Regions from separate parts of the Rhizobium brockwellii genome, predicted to be linked through region 3. Evidence: predicted binding sites of a transcription regulator. Region 3 holds the regulator's gene; each other region holds the start of a gene.
What was found. Region 3 encodes PhoB, which activates phosphate uptake and scavenging genes when phosphate is short. Its sites were predicted from a motif close to TGTCATNNANCTGTCAT; they were not measured.
Positions count from the first base shown of each region.

Region 1: a site for PhoB is predicted at 3,064-3,080, ahead of RLCC275e_RS17930 (esterase-like activity of phytase family protein). Genes of this name have one in related genera too.
Region 2: a site for PhoB is predicted at 1,904-1,920, ahead of RLCC275e_RS21195 (DUF1868 domain-containing protein). Genes of this name have one in related genera too.

Region 1 covers NZ_CP053439.1:3,623,936-3,629,964, reverse strand. Annotated here, with positions in the region: gene tkt (transketolase) at 1-116, opposite strand, end outside; gene RLCC275e_RS17945 (DUF4164 domain-containing protein) at 439-714, shown strand; gene RLCC275e_RS17940 (cell division protein ZapA) at 730-1,107, shown strand; RNA gene ssrS (6S RNA) at 1,177-1,335, shown strand; gene RLCC275e_RS17930 (esterase-like activity of phytase family protein) at 1,417-2,904, opposite strand; gene RLCC275e_RS17925 (NAD-dependent epimerase/dehydratase family protein) at 3,150-4,133, opposite strand; gene RLCC275e_RS17920 (helix-turn-helix transcriptional regulator) at 4,231-4,767, opposite strand; gene RLCC275e_RS17915 (ArsR/SmtB family transcription factor) at 4,844-5,176, opposite strand; gene RLCC275e_RS17910 (SRPBCC domain-containing protein) at 5,246-5,728, shown strand; gene gnd (phosphogluconate dehydrogenase (NAD(+)-dependent, decarboxylating)) at 5,865-6,029, shown strand, end outside.
Region 2 covers NZ_CP053439.1:4,319,738-4,325,766, reverse strand. Annotated here, with positions in the region: gene hisC (histidinol-phosphate transaminase) at 1-27, shown strand, start outside; gene RLCC275e_RS21205 (polyprenyl synthetase family protein) at 37-951, opposite strand; gene mtgA (monofunctional biosynthetic peptidoglycan transglycosylase) at 1,087-1,824, shown strand; gene RLCC275e_RS21195 (DUF1868 domain-containing protein) at 1,971-2,693, shown strand; gene RLCC275e_RS21190 (glutathione S-transferase family protein) at 2,707-3,354, shown strand; gene rpmF (50S ribosomal protein L32) at 3,510-3,695, shown strand; gene RLCC275e_RS21180 (hypothetical protein) at 3,839-4,246, shown strand; gene phaR (polyhydroxyalkanoate synthesis repressor PhaR) at 4,241-4,813, opposite strand; gene RLCC275e_RS21170 (acetyl-CoA C-acetyltransferase) at 5,051-6,029, shown strand, end outside.
Region 3 covers NZ_CP053439.1:159,450-165,478, reverse strand. Annotated here, with positions in the region: gene RLCC275e_RS00825 (aspartate aminotransferase family protein) at 1-590, opposite strand, end outside; gene RLCC275e_RS00820 (GcrA family cell cycle regulator) at 1,011-1,544, shown strand; gene phoB (phosphate regulon transcriptional regulator PhoB) at 1,791-2,474, opposite strand; gene phoU (phosphate signaling complex protein PhoU) at 2,608-3,321, opposite strand; gene pstB (phosphate ABC transporter ATP-binding protein PstB) at 3,366-4,181, opposite strand; gene pstA (phosphate ABC transporter permease PstA) at 4,198-5,520, opposite strand; gene pstC (phosphate ABC transporter permease subunit PstC) at 5,517-6,029, opposite strand, start outside.

The DNA.
Region 1 (6,029 bases), 1.4 Mb from region 3:
ACGTCGGCCATGCCCATCGGCATGCCCGGGTGGCCGGAGTTCGCCTTTTCAACGGCATCCATGGCGAGAAAACGGATCGCATTCGCCATCCGGTCGTGTTGTTCGGGAGAGGTCATGGCTTTTCCGCAAGTTCCGGGTGTCGGGGGATGGCCTCGAGCCTCCAAGACCATCGAGTGAAAGCGGCAGAGACATAGCAGTTGGGACGGGCAAGTCAATAAATGGCAGGCCAAATCCGGGCTGACAGCGGCGATTTTTGACATTTGATCACGTGATTGTACAAATGACGAAACCGATGTGTAGAACGCTCATCCACAGGATAGGCCGGTGGGCAAGTGACAGGATTTATTGACGGGCCGTCGGCGAGCTGCATATCCTTTTGAAATCGCAGGATCGGCGCGGCGTGCCGATTCGCGGATCCTGCGCGGGAATCGGAAAGACATGATGCCCACAGGCAAAACCATGGAAGCAGCGCTCAACGAATTGAGACAGGCGATATCGAGCCTCGAAAACGCCGTCGATATGCGCGTCGAACGGCAGCGAGAGCAGGGCGAGATCGAGGGCGAGGTGCGGCGTGTGCACGCCGACCGCTCGCGGCTGGCGCAGGAGCTCGACCAAGCCGAATTCCGCGCCAACCGGCTGGAAGAGGTCAATCGCGAGGTATCGCGGCGGCTGGTGACGGCGATGGAAACGATCCGCGCAGTTCTGGATCGCTGATAGAAAGAGTTTGGCATGGCGCAGGTGACGGTAACGATCGACGGCAAGGCCTATCGCATGGCCTGCGAGGAAGGGCAGGAGGATCACCTGACCGATCTCGCCATCCGTTTCGACCGCTATGTCGGCCATCTCAAGGATCAGTTCGGCGAAATCGGCGATCTGAGGATCACCGTCATGGCCGGCATTATGATCACGGACGAGATTGCCGAGTTGACGCGCCGCGTCGCCGGATTGGAGTCCGAGCTCGAGACGCTGCGCGGCAATCGCGATACGGTGCTAGCCGCGACCGCCCGGACCGAGGAAAATCTTGCCGCAGCGTTGAGTGAAGTGTCGAGCCGCATCCGCGGCATCACCGACAAGCTGAATGGCCGCTCCGCCCCCGAACTCAATTGATCTCAATTAAATAGCGGCTGCCTTCCGTCGCCACTGGCGCACCAGCGCAAACAACCTTATATATCGCCATGCGGTCTGCGCCTCTCGACAGGAACCACAATCCCTGGGGCCATACTCGATCCAAAGGGAGCTGTCCCTGGCCAGGCCCGTGGGCCTGGACACACGGCGCCCACCTACGTTTGTAGGCACCCAGGATCGTAAACATCCATCGGTGGTCGTGGATCGCACCCTTTCCTTCCATTTTCAGCGAAGACGCCGGATCGACAGGGCGAGCGCGCAGCTTGCGCGTCCACCCCTTTTGCGCGTCCGTTACTTCTTCAGGCCAGGAAGGCTGACCTGGAAGACCTGAAACATGGTGTCGACGTCGGCACCGCCGTCTGCCTTGTAGGTGGCACCCACCTGGAAACCATCCTGCGTCAAAAAGTCGTTGTCATTGGCGACGAACAGGAAATAGTCGTCCGGCAGGTTCGGGTCGAGAACGCTCGCAAGACCCATGGCTTCCCATTTTTCCGACAGATTGTTCTTGTCGTTCGGTGCGCCGTTGTGCAGGCTGAAGCGGGTGAGATCGGCCTTGTCGTTGAGGTCGATGAAGGTTGTTAGCGTCGCCGGCGTCAGTGAGGGATCGATGACGCCCTTCTGGGCGATCGGCTTGCCGGCATCGAAATCGCTGCCGGCGATGTCGGTCGCGGCGGAAACGTCGACGATGTCGACCTTGCGGTAGAGCGAGCTGTCGCCTTTCAGGCCCTGGCCGTTGCCGCTGTCACGGGCGAGCATCAGGAAAGTCTTGTCGGAAAGAGCGACGATTTCGCTCTCAGCGGCGATCGTCGTCTTGTCCTTGGCGTCCTTGAAGACCGGCAGCGGCACGACATATTCGTGCACCAGTTTCAGGTGATCGGGATCGGCGGCGTCATAGATCAGCGCGCGGGTATTCTGCCGGGTCGAGCCGGAATCGCCGCCGTCCTGGCGGGCGGCCGATTGCAGCACTGATATGATGAACTTACCATCCGGCGTCATCGCCATGCCTTCGAGACCCTGGTTGTTCTGGCGGCCGGTCTCCGGATCTTTCGGGTCCGGAGCGGAGGCACCGGGGCCGGGATTGTTGGAGGCAAAGCTCAACGCACCCTTGCGCATCGGCAAAAGCGCCTTCGGCGGCTGGGTGGCAGACAGCAGGTGGCCGTCAGCAGAGAAGTGATAGATGTAAGGCCCGTATTCGTCGCTGACGAACATGCTGCCGTCGGCCATGCGGATGATGGCTTCATTGTCGAGCGCGATCTTGCCGTTCGTCGCCTGCGGCAGCGGCGGAAAATCGCCGGCAGCGGGGCGGACGCCGGATTCTGGGTCGAGACCCGTCATGTCGCCACCCTTGTCATCGACAAAGAGCGTGGAATCGACGAGCTTTGCGTCGACGCCCGACTGTTCCTTGCCTGCCTCGGGTGCCGCACCCGGAGCGGTCGGCGTCAGGCCGATCGAGATGGTGTTCAGGCGCGGCCGATAGTCGACGGTGCCGACGGCGTTGTAACCGCGGTCGGGCAGCAGGTAGAGCGTGCCCTTGTAGCTGGCGCCGTCGCGGCTCCAGGCGGCGGGATCGAGTGCCATGCCCGAGCCGGAACCGAAGGTCTCGCCGAATTTGTCACGCTGGTTGGCCGGGATACGCCCGATGCCGACGAGGCCCTTGTTGACGAAGGTGAGGCCACCGACGGTGGCGGAATTCTCGGCCATTGCGACGACTGGCACGGCGGCGGATGCGGCGAGAACCGCGGCGAACAGCCGCGATGCGTAAGGTCTGAAATTCTTCATGGAAATACCCTCTCGGTCAAAAGCGTTCTCGAAACGGCTTCCGCCCGCAGGCTGGACACCGCTTCAAATGACACCCCGGCCTGGATTCGATTCCCGATGGCACAACACGCCCTGGATTTCGTCGCCCCATATCCCCGGCAGACGGTCTATGACGGGATCATGATATCTGGATGACACTTCTCAGCGAAGGCGCCATGCTGGAGAGGAAGTCGGGCTTTCGCGTGTCCGCATTGCAGCTCGCTCCTCTATCCGACCGGGTAAGGTCCTTCGGCAAAGACCTCGTCGTGATAACCTTTGGAGCCGACATCCAACGCCAAAGGGCTTCGCCACTCCCTGTTGTCGCGCAGGCAATCGAGCACGAAACGGAAATTATATCGCGGCTGCCAGCCGAGTTCCCGTCTTGCGCGTTCGTTGACGTAGACGCGGTCGAGCGAAGGAAACATCTTCCAGCCGCGTGATGCGTAAAGAGCGCCTGCACCCGGAAACAGTTGTTCGACGACGGGAGGCGCGTCGCGCCGGATCGCGGCAAGATCAATTGCCGAAAACGGCGTCGTGGCGGAGATGATATAGCGGCCAAAGCCGATTGCCGGCGCCTTTTCCAGCGCCAGCAGATGGGCGCCGACCACATCGCTGATGTCCACGCGGCGGTGAAGAAGCTCGTTGGCCTGGGCATTCTCTGCCGAATAGCCGTTGCGAATGTCAGGATCGTCGTCATTTTCGGGAAAGAAACGCGACGTCCTGAGAATGGCGACCGGCAGGCCGGATTTGCGGGCGAAGAGTTCGCACAGGCCTTCGGCGGCGAGTTTCGTTACGCCGTAAATGTTTTTCGCGACGGGAAGTACGTCCTCGGTCACCCATGCCGCCGGTTCGCCGGCAGCCGGCGTCAATGCGGCACCGAAGGTGCTGGTGGTGCTGGTGAAGATGAAGCTTACAACGCCTGCGGCGACCGATTCTTCGAGCAGGTTCAGGGTGCCGGCGGCATTGGTGTCGAGGAAATCGTAATTGCCGTGGGTTGCCACATGCGGTTTGTGCAGCGTTGCGGCATGGATGACGTGGCGGATGCCTGACATTGCCCGGCGGACGAAGGCGCGATCACTGATCGAGCCGACCATGTCGGTAAAAACCGAGGGCTTGATATCGATGCCGCGCACCCAGCCGCTTTCCGCCCTCAGGGTTCGCATCAGCGCCTCGCCGAGATGGCCGGCACTTCCCGTTACCAATATCGTCATCACATCGTCTCCTGACCGTTCGGCGGCGGACGCTATAAAGACTAAGGTTTTCAGACAACGCATAAATTATGCAGGGGAATGCAGGAAAGCTGCAGGCTCAGCCGATGGTCGTGACGAGGCGGCCGGCGCTGCCATCGGAAAGCATGATCCGTTCCCAGATCACGCGGCCGGCGGCGATCGGCAGAAGCGCATTGCCGTTGGCGCCGGTATCGAGGATCAGCGACGAGAGCCTGCCCTCATGCCAGCCGCGCTCCTCCAGCGACTGCTCGGCGGCGGCGATTTCGGTGGAGGCGTAGGAGAACAGCGAACGGCCGAGAAAGGCGCCGAGCGGCGCCCGCCACTCCGTCTGCCGCGGGCGAGAGGCGGCGAGCAGCCGGTGGGTGCGGTCGCAGATCAGATGCACCGGCCGGACGGAATCCTCGACCAGCTGCTTCAGCGCCGCATCGACGACTGCATGTTGCGGTGAGCTGAAAATCCGTTCCAGCTTGGCCGCCTGTTCGGCCGACAGGGCGAGCTGATTACGCTCCCAGCGTGAGACCGTCGCCTGGTTGACGCCGAGGAGTTCGGCGAGATGTTCCTGCTTGATGCTGCGCAGCAGCCGCATGCGGCGTATGCCGGCGCCCGATATCGTCATCTGCCTGATCCCGTGCCGTTTTGGCCGGCATAGCGCTTCGGCTGGCCGGCAAGCAAGCTGTTGGGCGGCTGGATTATTATTCGGGCTGGCCCTCGAGGTCGCCTTTCAGCCGGTCGAGAATTGACAGGGAATGGCCGGCATAGGTGCTGATCCAGCGGTCATAGATGTGCTTGATCGGCAGGCTGTTCAGGTGGTTCCAGCGCTCGCGGCCTTCCTTCCTGGCGACGACCAGGTCGGCCTCCTCCAGTACCTTCAGATGCAGCATCACCGTACAGCGATCCATCTGCGGAAACATCTCGCAAAGGGTCCCTGTGGTTCGGGGGCCATCCTTCAGCAGATCGAGGATTTCGCGGCGGCGATGATGCGCCAGCGCCTTGAAAACGGGGTCGTCGGTTGATTCGCTTGACATGTTATGTTTTTATAACATAATGGCGCCAAGGACAATGGAACAGACACATTGGAGAAGAGGAGAAGTGTCATGTCTCTCGGAATCCGCATTTCCGGCCGTGTCGGCCGCCCCGTTGCAGAGGTGTTCGATGCCGTCGTCAACCCGAAGAAGCTCAGCAGCTATTTCACCTCGATCGGCGGAGCGAGCGCACCGCTCGTGAAGGGCACGACGGTGACCTGGTGGAAGGATGCGCCGGTCGAGGTGGTCGAACTGGTGCCGGAAAGCCGCATCGTGCTGCGCTGGGATGGCGGCACTGGCGAAGACGAGGCGAAGTACAAGACGCTGGTCGAGATGAACTTCAAGCCGCTGGAGGATGGCGGCACGCTGGTGACGATCGCCGAGACCGGCTGGCGCGAAGACGATGCCGGTCGGCGCGGCACCTATCTCAACTGCGAAGGCTGGACGCAGATGCTCTGCAGCATGAAGGCTTTCGTGGAATACGGCATCAATCTGCGCGAGGGCATGTTCCTTAGCGAAATGAAGGGAGAGCCGGCCAGCGCGCCTGATGTTTGACGAGTGCGTCGGTCTCAAGGAGATTGGCGGCGCAATCGTCGCATTCGCCAATATCAGCGAGACTTCGCTTGCCTGTCACACTGCGGGTGCTAATTTCCGGATTCGATACTTCATTTCGGTTTCCAGGAGATTCATTATGCAGCTTGGCATGGTTGGTTTGGGCCGCATGGGCAATTATATGGTCCAGCGCTTGATGCGAGGCGGTCACGAATGCGTCGTCTACGACGCCAGGCCGGAAAGCGTTGCCGAGCTCGCAGGCCTCGGTGCGATCGGCAGTGCTTCGCTCCAGGAATTTGTCTCG
Region 2 (6,029 bases), 670 kb from region 3:
GCCCTCAAAGAAATACTGACAGCCTGACCTGCCGCTTCAGCTCTTCCGGTCGGCGATGAAATGCGCCGCAGCAATGAGGGTCGAGGCACGGGGGCCGTAGGGGGCAAGCAACGCCTCTGCATCGCGGACATGCTCGCGGAGCTGGGCTTCGGCCCATTCCATGCCGCGCAGGGCCACAAGCGTTCCCTTGCCGCGGGCCGCATCCTTGCCGGTCGCCTTGCCCATGGTCGCCGCATCCGAGGTCAGGTCGAGAATGTCGTCGGCCAGTTGGAAGGCAAGGCCGATCTTTTCGCCGAAGGCGCGCAGGCGACGGCGATCCTCCGGCCGGCTTGCCGCGATGACGGCGCCGGCTTCACAGGCGAAGCGGATCAGCGCGCCTGTTTTCATCGCCTGCAGGCGGATGATGCCGGCCTCGTCGGGGGCCTGCTTTTCCGCCGCGAGGTCGAGCGCCTGGCCGCCGGCCATGCCGCCGAGACCGGCTGCGCGGGCAAGGGCCAGCACCAGCGATGCCTTGCTCGTATCGGCAAGGGTCGTTTCCGGCGCGGCGATGATGTCGAAGGCGTAGGTCAGCAGGCTGTCGCCGGCGAGGATCGCCGTCGCTTCGTCGAACTTGATATGTACCGTTGGTTTGCCGCGGCGCAGGTCGTCATCGTCCATGGCCGGCAGATCGTCATGCACGAGGGAATAGCAGTGGACGCATTCGAGGGCGGCGCCGACGCGAAGTGCCGCCTCGGCGTCGCCGCCGAGCAGGGCTGCACTTTCGACGACGAGAAACGGGCGCAGCCGCTTGCCGCCGTTCAGCACGGCATAATGCATGGCATCGCGCAGCGTCTCGGGCCTGGCGATTTCATCGGAAAGGGCACTCGGTGAAAGCAATGCGTCGAGCAGCGCCTCGATGTCGCGGGCGTTGTTCTTCAGCCTCGTCTCGAAAGTGTCCCGGTTCGCGTCCATGGGCGCTGTTTGGCATGAGCGCCCCCGGGCTTGCAACGGAATTGTCGATGGCGGCAGCAAGATTCGCCGCGCACTCTGGCATAAGCTCTGCGCAGGCGTTATGAGAACGACAGGAGCGAAATCGGACTGGGGACATTGGATATAGCGCCGGAGAGAGAGGACAGCGTCGACATGCCGGCTCGTCGGCGATGGTTCGGAGACGGGCGTGTGTTGAAACGCATTATTCTGGCCGTGCTGGTCTTGCTGATTCTTCCCTATGCGCTGATCTTTTTCTATCTGCTGCCTTTCATTCATCCCGTCTCGACGCTGATGCTGCGCGATCTCGTGCTGCTGCGGGGTTACGACAGGCAATGGGTGTCGCTTGATAACATTGCCCCGGTTGTGGTGCAGTCGGTGATGATGTCGGAGGACGGGCAATATTGCTTTCACGGCGGTGTCGACTGGGCGGAAATGCGCATGCTGGTCGAGGATACGCTGAAAGGTCAGGCGACACGTGGCGGCAGCACCATTCCGATGCAGACGGCGAAAAACCTCTTCCTCTGGAACGGCCGCTCCTTCGTGCGCAAGGCGCTGGAACTTCCGCTCGCGGTGAGCACGGATTTTGTCCTGTCGAAACGGCGGCTGATGGAAATCTATCTCAATATCGCCGAATGGGGTCCCGGCATCTACGGCATCGAGGCGGCGGCCCAGCATCATTTCAAGGTGCCGGCCTCGAAGCTGACGCGGCGCCAGGCATCGCTGCTGGCCGTCTCGCTGCCGAACCCGATCGACCGCAATGCCGGCAAGCCCGGACGAGGTCTTCGCCGGCTCGCCGGCGTGATCGAGAGACGCGCACAAGGTTCGGGCGATTACATCAGGTGCATCTATGATTGAGATCAGAACTTATCGTTAGAACAGGATCTCGTTCGAAAACCGCTCACACTTTTCGGTATCGTGCTCGAGACGTGGCAAGTGTCATCTGGCATTCTTGGTTCTGCCATATGGGCGAATGCAGTCCAACCAGAGCCCCCGAGTCGCCCATGACCATCACGACATTTTCGCCCGAGCTTCTCTTTTATTCGAAGAGGCACAATCCAACCCCGCCCGCCCATCTCGGCAGCCGTTATCGCAAGGTCGGCGGCTTTCTGCCGGAAGCCGGCAACACCATCGTTTGCCATATCGAGAAGGGTTCGCAAACGCAGGCGGTGCTGATCGAGGCGCGTGAGAAATATCTGGCGATGCCCGAAGCCCCGCAGTTCCTCTTCACGCCGATATCAAGCATTCACATGACACTTTTCGAAGGTGTCATCGAGACCAGGCGCCGCCAGGATTGCTGGCCGGGCGATCTACCTCTCGATACGCCGATCGACGACATGATAGCGCTGATGGCGGCCCTGCTCGAAGGTTTCTCGATGGCCGATCCCTTCAAGGTCGCCATCGTCGAAGCTCGCCCGTCGGGCCTGCTCGTCGACGGGGCGACGGAGAGAGACCGCAAGGTCATGCGCGCCTGGCGCAATGCGCTGGCCGAGCTTCTGGGCTATCGCCAGCCGAACCATGAGGACTATAAGTTCCACATGACCTTCGCCTATGCGATCGAACGGTTGGAAGACGAAGCCTTGCCGCGCTGGCAGGCAATGCTCGACAACGTCGCCGACGATGTCCGCCGCAAGGCCCCTGTTTTCGAGCTGACCCCGCCGGCATTCTGCGTGTTCGAGGACATGAACCATTTCCACGAATTGTTGATCTTCGATTTTGAAGCCTGAACGGGAGAAGCCCATGGATAGACCGACGCTCTACATCGCCAACAAGAATTATTCCTCCTGGTCGTTCCGGCCGTGGATGGCGCTGACGGGCGCCGGCGTCGATTTCGAGGAAGTCCTGATCCCCTTCGACTATCCTGGTGGCAATCCCGATATCAAGGCGGTCTCACCGACCGGGCGAGTACCACTTCTCAAGCACGGTGCATTGAAGATCTGGGAATCGCTTGCGATCATCGAATATGTCGCCGAGCTTTATCCGGACGCCGGCCTTCTACCGAGGGATCGCGCCGAGCGGGCGCTCGCCCGTTCGGTTTCGATGGAAATGCTCTCAGGCTTCCGGGCGCTACGCAGTGCCTGCCCGATGAATATCCGCCGGCCGAAGGGCAAGATCGCGTTGCCGGATGGTGTCGACGCCGATATCAGCCGCATCGAGACGATCTGGCGCGACCTCCTGCAGCAATCCGGCGGACCGTTTCTGTTTGGCGCGTTCAGCGGGGCGGATGCGATGTTTGCGCCTGTCGTCAACCGGTTCGAAATCTATGATCTCGTCAGCCAAAACGATACGCTGGCCTATATGGAGACCATGAAGGCGCATCCGGCCTGGCGGAAATGGGAAGAGGCGGCCCGCGCCGAGCCTTGGATCGTGCCGGAAGACGAAGTCTGAGCCTGGAATCATCGGCTTTGCAAAAAATACGCATGGGGACTGGTCAAGGTCACCCCTTGCATGTATAAGCGCGCCAAATTCCGAAATCGCGACATGTCCGTTTCGGCCGCCGGTGTGGCCGTGGGAATGTTTTGCCCGCAAGTGGAGTAAGTGAAATGGCTGTACCGAAGAGAAAAACAAGCCCGTCCAAGCGCGGTATGCGCCGTTCGGCAGACGCCCTGAAGGCTCCGACCTACGTCGAAGATAAGAATTCCGGCGAACTGCGCCGCCCGCATCATATCGATCTGAAGACCGGTATGTATCGCGGACGCCAGGTTCTGACGCCGAAGGAAAGCGCATAATTTCCCGATCCGGCTTGTCCGATCGAAGTTTCAAGGCCGGCGTCACGCCGGCCTTTTGCATTTCGGCAATATAATATTTGCAATGACTTGCAGTGGGGCGGCGACTTACGGCAGTATTCTTTCGGCGCCGAGGAGATTTGCCGATGATAAATGCCATGCCCCTGATGATTATTCCGTTTATTCTCTACAATCTGGCGATGCTGGGCCTGATGGGCGATGGCGGCATTCCAGCACTGCAACATGATATCATCGTGCTGTCGATGATCTCGGGCGCAATCTGGAGCATGGCGCTCGGCGATCTTTTCATCGTCATCGCACTTGTCGTGCTGTTCTTCGAAATCCTCAAAGCGACCAGAACCGGCCCCGGCAATCTCGTCAACCACATGCTGTCGATGCTGGTGTTCATCGCCTTCCTGGTCGAGTTTCTGCTCGTCCGGGATGCTGCGACGCAGGTCTTCTTCATTTTGATGACGATCGCTCTGATTGATGTCATCGGCGGTTTTGCCGTGTCGATCCGAAGCGCTGGGCGGGATGTCTCGATCGGACTATAGGTTGTCGAGTTTGTTCTGAAGGGCGCGGAGCTGTTCCTTCAGCTCGTCGATATCCTTGGCCTCGGCCTTGCGGCTTTCCTTGGCAGGTGGCGTCATGAAGGGCGAGAACATCTGCATCGCCTGCTGAAACAGTTCAGTGTTGCGGCGAACATGGTCTTCGACCATCTGCATCGGCAACTGCAGGTTCTTGCCGAGCGGCGTCTCGCCGAAGGCGCGGTTTACTTGCTCGCGCATCTGGACCTGCTGTTCGGTGAAGGAGCGCATCGAATGTTCGAGAAAGCTCGGCACGACCATCTGCATCTGATCGCCGTAATAGGTAATGAGCTGGCGCAGGAAGGAGATCGGAAGCAATGTGTTGCCGGTCTTCGATTCCTGTTCGAAGATGATCTGGGTCAGCACCGAATGGGTGATGTCATCTCCGCTTTTTGCATCTTGTACGTTGAATTCTTCGCCCTTCTTCACCATCTCCGCCAGGTCTTCCAGCGTCACGTAGGTGCTGGTGCCTGTGTTGTATAGGCGGCGATTGGCGTATTTCTTGATAACGATCTGACCCTCATGCTTCGCCATATCAGTCTCCTGAACCCCCGTCTGATTTATGGATATTCCTCCACTTGAGACTGTAAACGCAAAAGAAGGCCGGTGACAATCTCTTTGTGCGATGCGGCAAACCTTTAACAGAGCAGATGAATCGGGCTTCGACGGGCTTTACCTAAAATGACGGCGGCCGGTCTTCGCGTTTGACTTGTGCTCCAAGCTTTGCCAGTTTCCACTTATGTAAGTGAGACGAAAACGAGGAGCGTCCCCATGAGCAATCCATCCATCGTCATCGCCAGTGCAGGGCGAACAGCAGTCGGCGCCTTCAACGGTGCTTTCGCGACGGTCCTCGCGCATGAGCTCGGGGCGGCCGTCATCAAGGGCGCGCTCGAGCGCGCCGGCGTCGATGCCGGCGAAGTGGATGAGGTGATCCTCGGCCAGGTGCTTGCCGCCGGCGAGGGCCAGAACCCGGCCCGCCAGGCGGCGATGAAGGCCGGCATTCCGCAGGAAGCGACAGCCTGGGGCGTCAACCAGCTCTGCGGCTCGGGCTTGCGCGCGGTCGCGCTCGGCATGCAGCAGATCGCCACCGGCGATGCCAAGATCATCGTTGCCGGCGGCCAGGAATCCATGTCGATGGCTCCGCATGCCGCGCATCTGCGCGGCGGCGTCAAGATGGGCGACATGAAGATGATCGACACGATGATCAAGGACGGCTTGACCGACGCTTTCCACGGCTACCACATGGGCATCACCGCCGAGAATGTTGCGCGCCAGTGGCAGCTTTCGCGCGACGACCAGGATCAGTTCGCCGTTAGTTCGCAGAACAAGGCGGAGGCAGCGCAGAAGGCCGGTCGCTTTGTCGATGAGATCATCCCCTACGTCATCAAGACACGTAAGGGCGACGTTACGGTCGATGCCGACGAATATATCCGTCACGGCGCGACGATAGAGGCGATGGGGAAATTGCGCCCGGCCTTCGACAAGGACGGCACGGTCACGGCCGCGAACGCATCCGGCCTCAACGACGGTGCCGCCGTGGCGGTGCTGATGAGCGAAGCGGAGGCGGTCCGGCGCGGCATCCAGCCGCTCGCCCGCATCGTTTCCTGGGCAACGGCGGGTGTCGATCCGCAGATCATGGGCACCGGACCGATCCCGGCTTCGCGCAAGGCGCTCGAGAAGGCCGGCTGGTCGGTCAACGATCTCGATCTCGTCGAAGCCAATGAGGCCTTCGCGGCGCAAGCCTGTGCCG
Region 3 (6,029 bases):
TCAGGCGTGGCAGGACGAACGCCGCCCTCGCCCTGCACCGGCTCGATGAGGATGGCGGACGTCGCCTCGGTGATCGCGGCGCGGACCGCTTCGATATCACCGAAAGGCACCTGATCGAAACCCGGCGCCTTGGGGCCGAAACCTTCGAGATATTTTTCCTGGCCGCCGGCGGCGATCGTCGCCAGCGTCCGTCCGTGGAAGGCGCCTTCGAAGGTGATGATATGGAAGCGCTCGGGATGGCCCTTGGAAAACTGATAGCGGCGGGCCGTCTTGATCGCGCATTCGAGCGCCTCGGCACCTGAGTTGGTGAAGAACACCTTGTCGGCGAAGGTGGCGTCGGTCAGGCGTTTAGCCAGACGCTCCTGTCCGGGGATCTCATAGATGTTCGACAGGTGCCAGACCTTGTCGGCCTGCTCCTTCAGCGCGCCGACCACATGCGGATTGCTGTGGCCGACGGAGGTGACGGCGACGCCGGCGCCGAAATCGAGATATCGCTCGCCAGTTTCGGTGATCAGCCATACGCCCTCGCCTCGCTCGAACCGCAGTGGGGCACGAGAATAGGTGTCATAAAGCGGCGCGGCTTCAGCCATGGCGCGATCTCCATCAAAGTTGCCGGGCAATGACTCCGGCTAAGGAAACCAGGCCCGAAAAATCAAAAATGCCGCCTTGCGGCGGCGAGTGGCACTATTTCCTTTTCGCGCTGCAATGTCAACAAAACGGCGCCCTTAGCGTATGCAGCACAGGTGTACAGCGGCATTTTCAGTCTTCAACAGGCATTATTGCAGAAATGCCACGCAGGGACAGCAAGTTGGGGAAAACTACGAATTCGATTCATCCGGATTCATGCGACTCTTGTCACGGAGTCAGGCTCACACTAGGTTAAAGATCAATTACTAGACTGCATGCGGCGGAACTAGTCACCAAAATTGATCAAGCGTTTCTTGTTTCGGAGCTCCCGGGACAACGGTGAGGGATTCTGCCATCACCAACGCAAAAGGTGGAGACAGGGCATGAACTGGACAGACGAGCGGGTCGAGAAACTCAAGAAGCTTTGGGCCGAAGGACTGAGCGCCAGCCAGATCGCGGCACAACTTGGCGGTGTCAGCCGAAACGCGGTCATCGGTAAAGTGCACCGGCTGTGCCTTCCCGGCCGTGCCAAGGCCGGCGGCACCAACACCGCGGCGCGAACGCCGAAGCGCAATACATCGGCGCCGCGCGCGCCGAACTTCGCCTCTCGGATCACCACCCGCACCGTCACCCGCCAGCAGGGCGCGACGATGCTGAAGGAAGAGATCGAGATCGAAACGATCGAGGAAATGGAATACGTGCCGAGAGGCAATGTGGTGGTGCCGATTTCGCGCCGCCTCGGCCTGACGGAACTGACCGAGCGCACCTGCAAGTGGCCGGTCGGCGATCCGCTGAAGGACGACTTCCATTTCTGCGGCTGCGAATCCCCCGACAATTCGCCCTATTGCAGCTATCACCAGAAGCTTGCCTACCAGCCGGTCAACGAACGCCGCCGGGCAGCCGCGCGGGCCAGCTGAGGGGGCTGACCATCGTTAGAATGCAGAAAACGGGCCGAGTGGCCCGTTTTTTTATGCGCGGATGGAAGCTCAGGTTTCCCTCCGTCATGCTCGGCCTTGTGCCGAGCATCTGATCACCTCAACCACTTGAGAGAAAAAACTTTATTTTCAAATGCTTAATTTGGCGTGCGCAGATCCTCGGCACAAGGCCGAGGATGACGTCGCGGGTTTTGCCGGGGCTTTGCCAGCAGGCTCAGATGAAAGCCCTCAGGCTTCCATCGAATAACCGGCGCCGCGGACGGTGCGGATGACGTCCTGCATGTTGGAGAAATTCAGCGCCTTGCGCAGGCGGCCGACATGGACGTCGACGGTGCGCTCGTCGACATAGATATCGTGGCCCCAGACACCATCCAACAGCTGTGAGCGGGAGAAGACCCGGCCCGGCGACGACATCAGGAATTCCAGCAGGCGGAATTCGGTGGGGCCGAGGCGGACTTCGCGGGTCTTGCGATGGACGCGATGGGTCTCACGGTCGAGCTCGATGTCACCGCATTTCAGCACCGTCGACAGCACCTCGGGACGGGCGCGACGCAGCATCGCCTTGACGCGGGCAACGAGCTCGGGGGTCGAGAAGGGCTTGACGACATAATCGTCGGCGCCCGTCGACAATCCGCGGACACGCTCGCTCTCTTCGCCGCGCGCCGTCAGCATGATGATCGGCAGACGCTCGGTCTCCGGCCGCATGCGCAGGCGCCGGCAGAGCTCGATGCCGGAGACGCCGGGCAGCATCCAATCAAGGATGAGAAGATCGGGCGTGCGCTCCTGAAGCCGCATTTCGGCTTCGTCGCCACGAAGGATGGTATCGACCTCGAAGCCTTCCGCTTCGAGATTGTAGCGAAGAAGCACGCTGAGGGCTTCCTCGTCTTCAACAACTGCAACTCTCGGGATCATGCGTGTCGGTCTCCTCGCGCATGATCCTTAAACCAGGGTGATTTAAGCAATGCATCCTGCGCAAATTCAGAAATTGGCTGCGACCTCTTGCGCGCCCGGATGGGCGCGCACGCAAGCGGCGGGGTGTAGGCGGTTATTCGGTGACCGCGCCGACGGTGTTGGCGCTGTCGTCCTTCGGACGGTCGCCTTCCGGCTGCGCGCCTGTCGTCATGTAAAAGATCGTCTCGGCGATGTTGGTGGCGTGGTCGCCGATGCGCTCGATGTTCTTGGCGCAGAAGAGAAGATGCGTGCAGCTGGTGATGTTGCGCGGATCTTCCATCATGTAGGTCAGGAGCTCGCGGAACAGCGAGGTGTACATCGCGTCGATCTCGTTGTCGCGTTCGCGGATCGCATTCGCCTTGTCGGCGGAACGATTGGTGTAGACGTCGAGCACTTCCTTGAGCTGGACGAGCGCCAGCTCGGACAGATGCTCGAGGCCGCGGGCGAGCTTGCGGGGAACGCCGGTGCTTTGGACGGCGATGACGCGCTTGGCAGTGTTCTTGCCGAGGTCGCCGACACGTTCGAGATCGGCGGCGATGCGGATCGAACCCATGATTTCGCGCAGGTCCGCGGCCATCGGCTGGCGGCGGGCGATGGTGACGATCGCCTTGTCGCCGATTTCGCGTTCGGCGTGATCGAGGATCACATCGTCGGAGATGACCTTCTGCGCCAGCGCGGTATCGCCGTTGACGAGCGCCCGCACGGCTTCGGCGACCATCTGCTCGGCCAGGCCGCCCATTTCGGAAATCCGCCTGGACAGGAACTTCAGATCATCATCATAGGCAGAATAAATATGTGTCGATGCCATGGGGCTTTATCCTCGAATAACGGAAAGGCTTGGTGACGCCAAAATCAGCCGAAGCGACCCATGATGTAGTCCTGGGTGCGCGGATCGTCGGGATTGGTGAACATCTTGTCGGTGTCGTTCTCCTCGACGAGATTGCCGAGGTGGAACATGGCGGTGCGCTGCGAAACACGCGCGGCCTGCTGCATGGAGTGGGTGACGATGACGATCGTGTAGTTCTCGCGCAGCTCGTGGATCAGCTCCTCGACCTTGGCGGTGGCGATCGGGTCGAGCGCCGAGCAGGGCTCGTCCATCAGGATCACTTCCGGGCTGACGGCGACGGCACGCGCAATGCAGAGGCGCTGCTGCTGACCGCCCGACAGGCCGGTGCCGGACTCGTGCACGCGGTCCTTGACCTCGTTCCAGAGGCCGGCGCGCTGCAGGCTGGTCTCGACGATCTGGTCGAGATCGGCCTTCGACTTGGCGAGGCCATGGATGCGCGGGCCGTAGGAGACGTTTTCGTAGATCGTCTTCGGGAACGGGTTCGGCTTCTGGAAGACCATGCCGACGCGGGCGCGAAGTTCGACGACGTCGATATCGGGATCATAGATATCGTCGGTGTCGAGCGTGATCTTGCCGGTGACGCGGCAGCCGTCGATCGTGTCGTTCATGCGGTTGAGGCTGCGCAGGAAGGTCGACTTGCCGCAGCCGGACGGGCCGATCAGGGCGGTTACGGTGTTTTCGCGGATGTTCAGGTTCACATCGAATAGCGCGCGCTTTTCGCCGTAGTAAACCGAGACATCCTTTCCGATCATCTTATACGGGACGTTGCTCATCTTGTGATCCAGCGCCTTTTCAACTGCAGCTTCCGTCAACATGTTCATGATCTTGTAACTCCGTTTACCAGCGGCGCTCGAAGCGACGACGCAAGAGGATGGCGCCCATGTTCATGACGATCAGGAACAGGAGCAGGACGATGATGGCACCCGAAGTACGCTCAACGAAGGCACGTTCGGCCTCGTTGGCCCACATATAGACCTGTACGGGCAGAGCCGTCGAGGGATCGAGCGGTGTCGTCGGCGCGTTGGCGACGAAGGCGACCATGCCGATCAGAAGCAGCGGCGCGGTTTCGCCGAGCGCATGCGCCAGGCCGATGATCGTGCCGGTGAGGATGCCGGGCATGGCGAGCGGCAGAACATGGTGGAACACCATCTGCATCTTCGAAGCGCCGAGGCCGAGGGCCGCGGCGCGGATCGACGGCGGCACGGCGCGAAGGGCGGCGCGCGTCGCGATGATGATCGTCGGCAGGGTCATCAGCGTCAGCACCAGGCCGCCGACCAGCGAGGCCGAGCGCGGCAGGCCGATGAAGTTGATGAAGACGGAAAGACCGAGCAGACCGTAGACGATCGAGGGGACCGCGGCGAGGTTGTTGATGTTGACCTCGATCAGGTCCGTCAGCTTGTTCTTCGGCGCAAACTCCTCGAGATAGATCGAGGCGGCGACGCCGATCGGCAGCGCCAGCACGAGCACGATCAGCATCAGGTAGAGCGAGCCGATCAGGGCGACGCCCAGGCCCGCGGCCTCCGGGCGGCTGGAATTGCCGTTGACGAAGAGGCCGGTGTTGAACTGCTTGTGGAGAGCGCCACTCGCCTTCAGCTCGTTCATCCAGCCAACCTGCTTGTCGTTGACCTTGCGGTTCTTCTCATCGACCGACAGATCGATCTGGCCCTTGTTGGCGCTGTCGACATTGGCGTCGGCAAGCACCGTGACATTGACCGTCTTGCCGATGATCGACGGATCGGCGACGACCATGTCGCGCAGCTGAACCGGCGCACCCTTGGAGAGCATGGCGGATGCATCGCGCACATCGGGACGGCTCGCGGCATTGACGTTCAGCTGCTTGACGATCGCGTCGCGCAGGAGAACCGGATAGTTGGCGGCGATCAACACCGAAGGGTCGGTCGCACGCTTGTTGTTCGGGTCGATCGTCTTCTCGGAGAATTCGATCGGCAGGGTGATCGCCGTCTGCTGGAAGGCGGTATAACCTTTGCCGATCACCGTCCACAGCAGGATGAAGAGGAAGACGAGACCGAAGGTGATGGCGGCGATGCCATAGGCCTGGAACCGGCGCTCGGCGGCATAGCGGCGCTTGATGCCGATATCGCGGCGCACTGGCGCCTTGGAAACGGTGACGCCTGATGTGGGAGAAACAATATCCGTCATTCGTACTGCTCCCGGTATTTGCGCACGATGTAGAGCGCATAGATATTGAGGCAAAGCGTGATGCAGAACAGGGTGATGCCAAGGGCAAAGGCAACCAGCGTCTGCGGCGAGGTGAACTCAAGGTCGCCGGTCAGCTGGTTGACGATCTTGACGGTCACCGTCGTCATCGGCTCGAAGGGGTTGATCTGGATGCGGGCGGCGACACCGGCGGCCAGCACGACGATCATGGTTTCACCGATGGCGCGCGAGGCCGTCATCAGCAATGCGCCGACAATGCCGGGAAGAGCGGCCGGCAAAACCACTTTCTTGATGGTTTCGGAGCGTGTGGCACCAAGACCGAGCGAACCGTCGCGCAAGGTCCGCGGCACGGCGGTGATGATGTCGTCCGACAGCGAGGAGACGTAAGGGATCAGCATGATGCCCATGACGATGCCGGCCGTCAGAACGCTCTGCGCCTGGATGAAGTTGCTGTAGTTGCCGGACAGAAGGCCGCTGATCTGGGCTGAGAA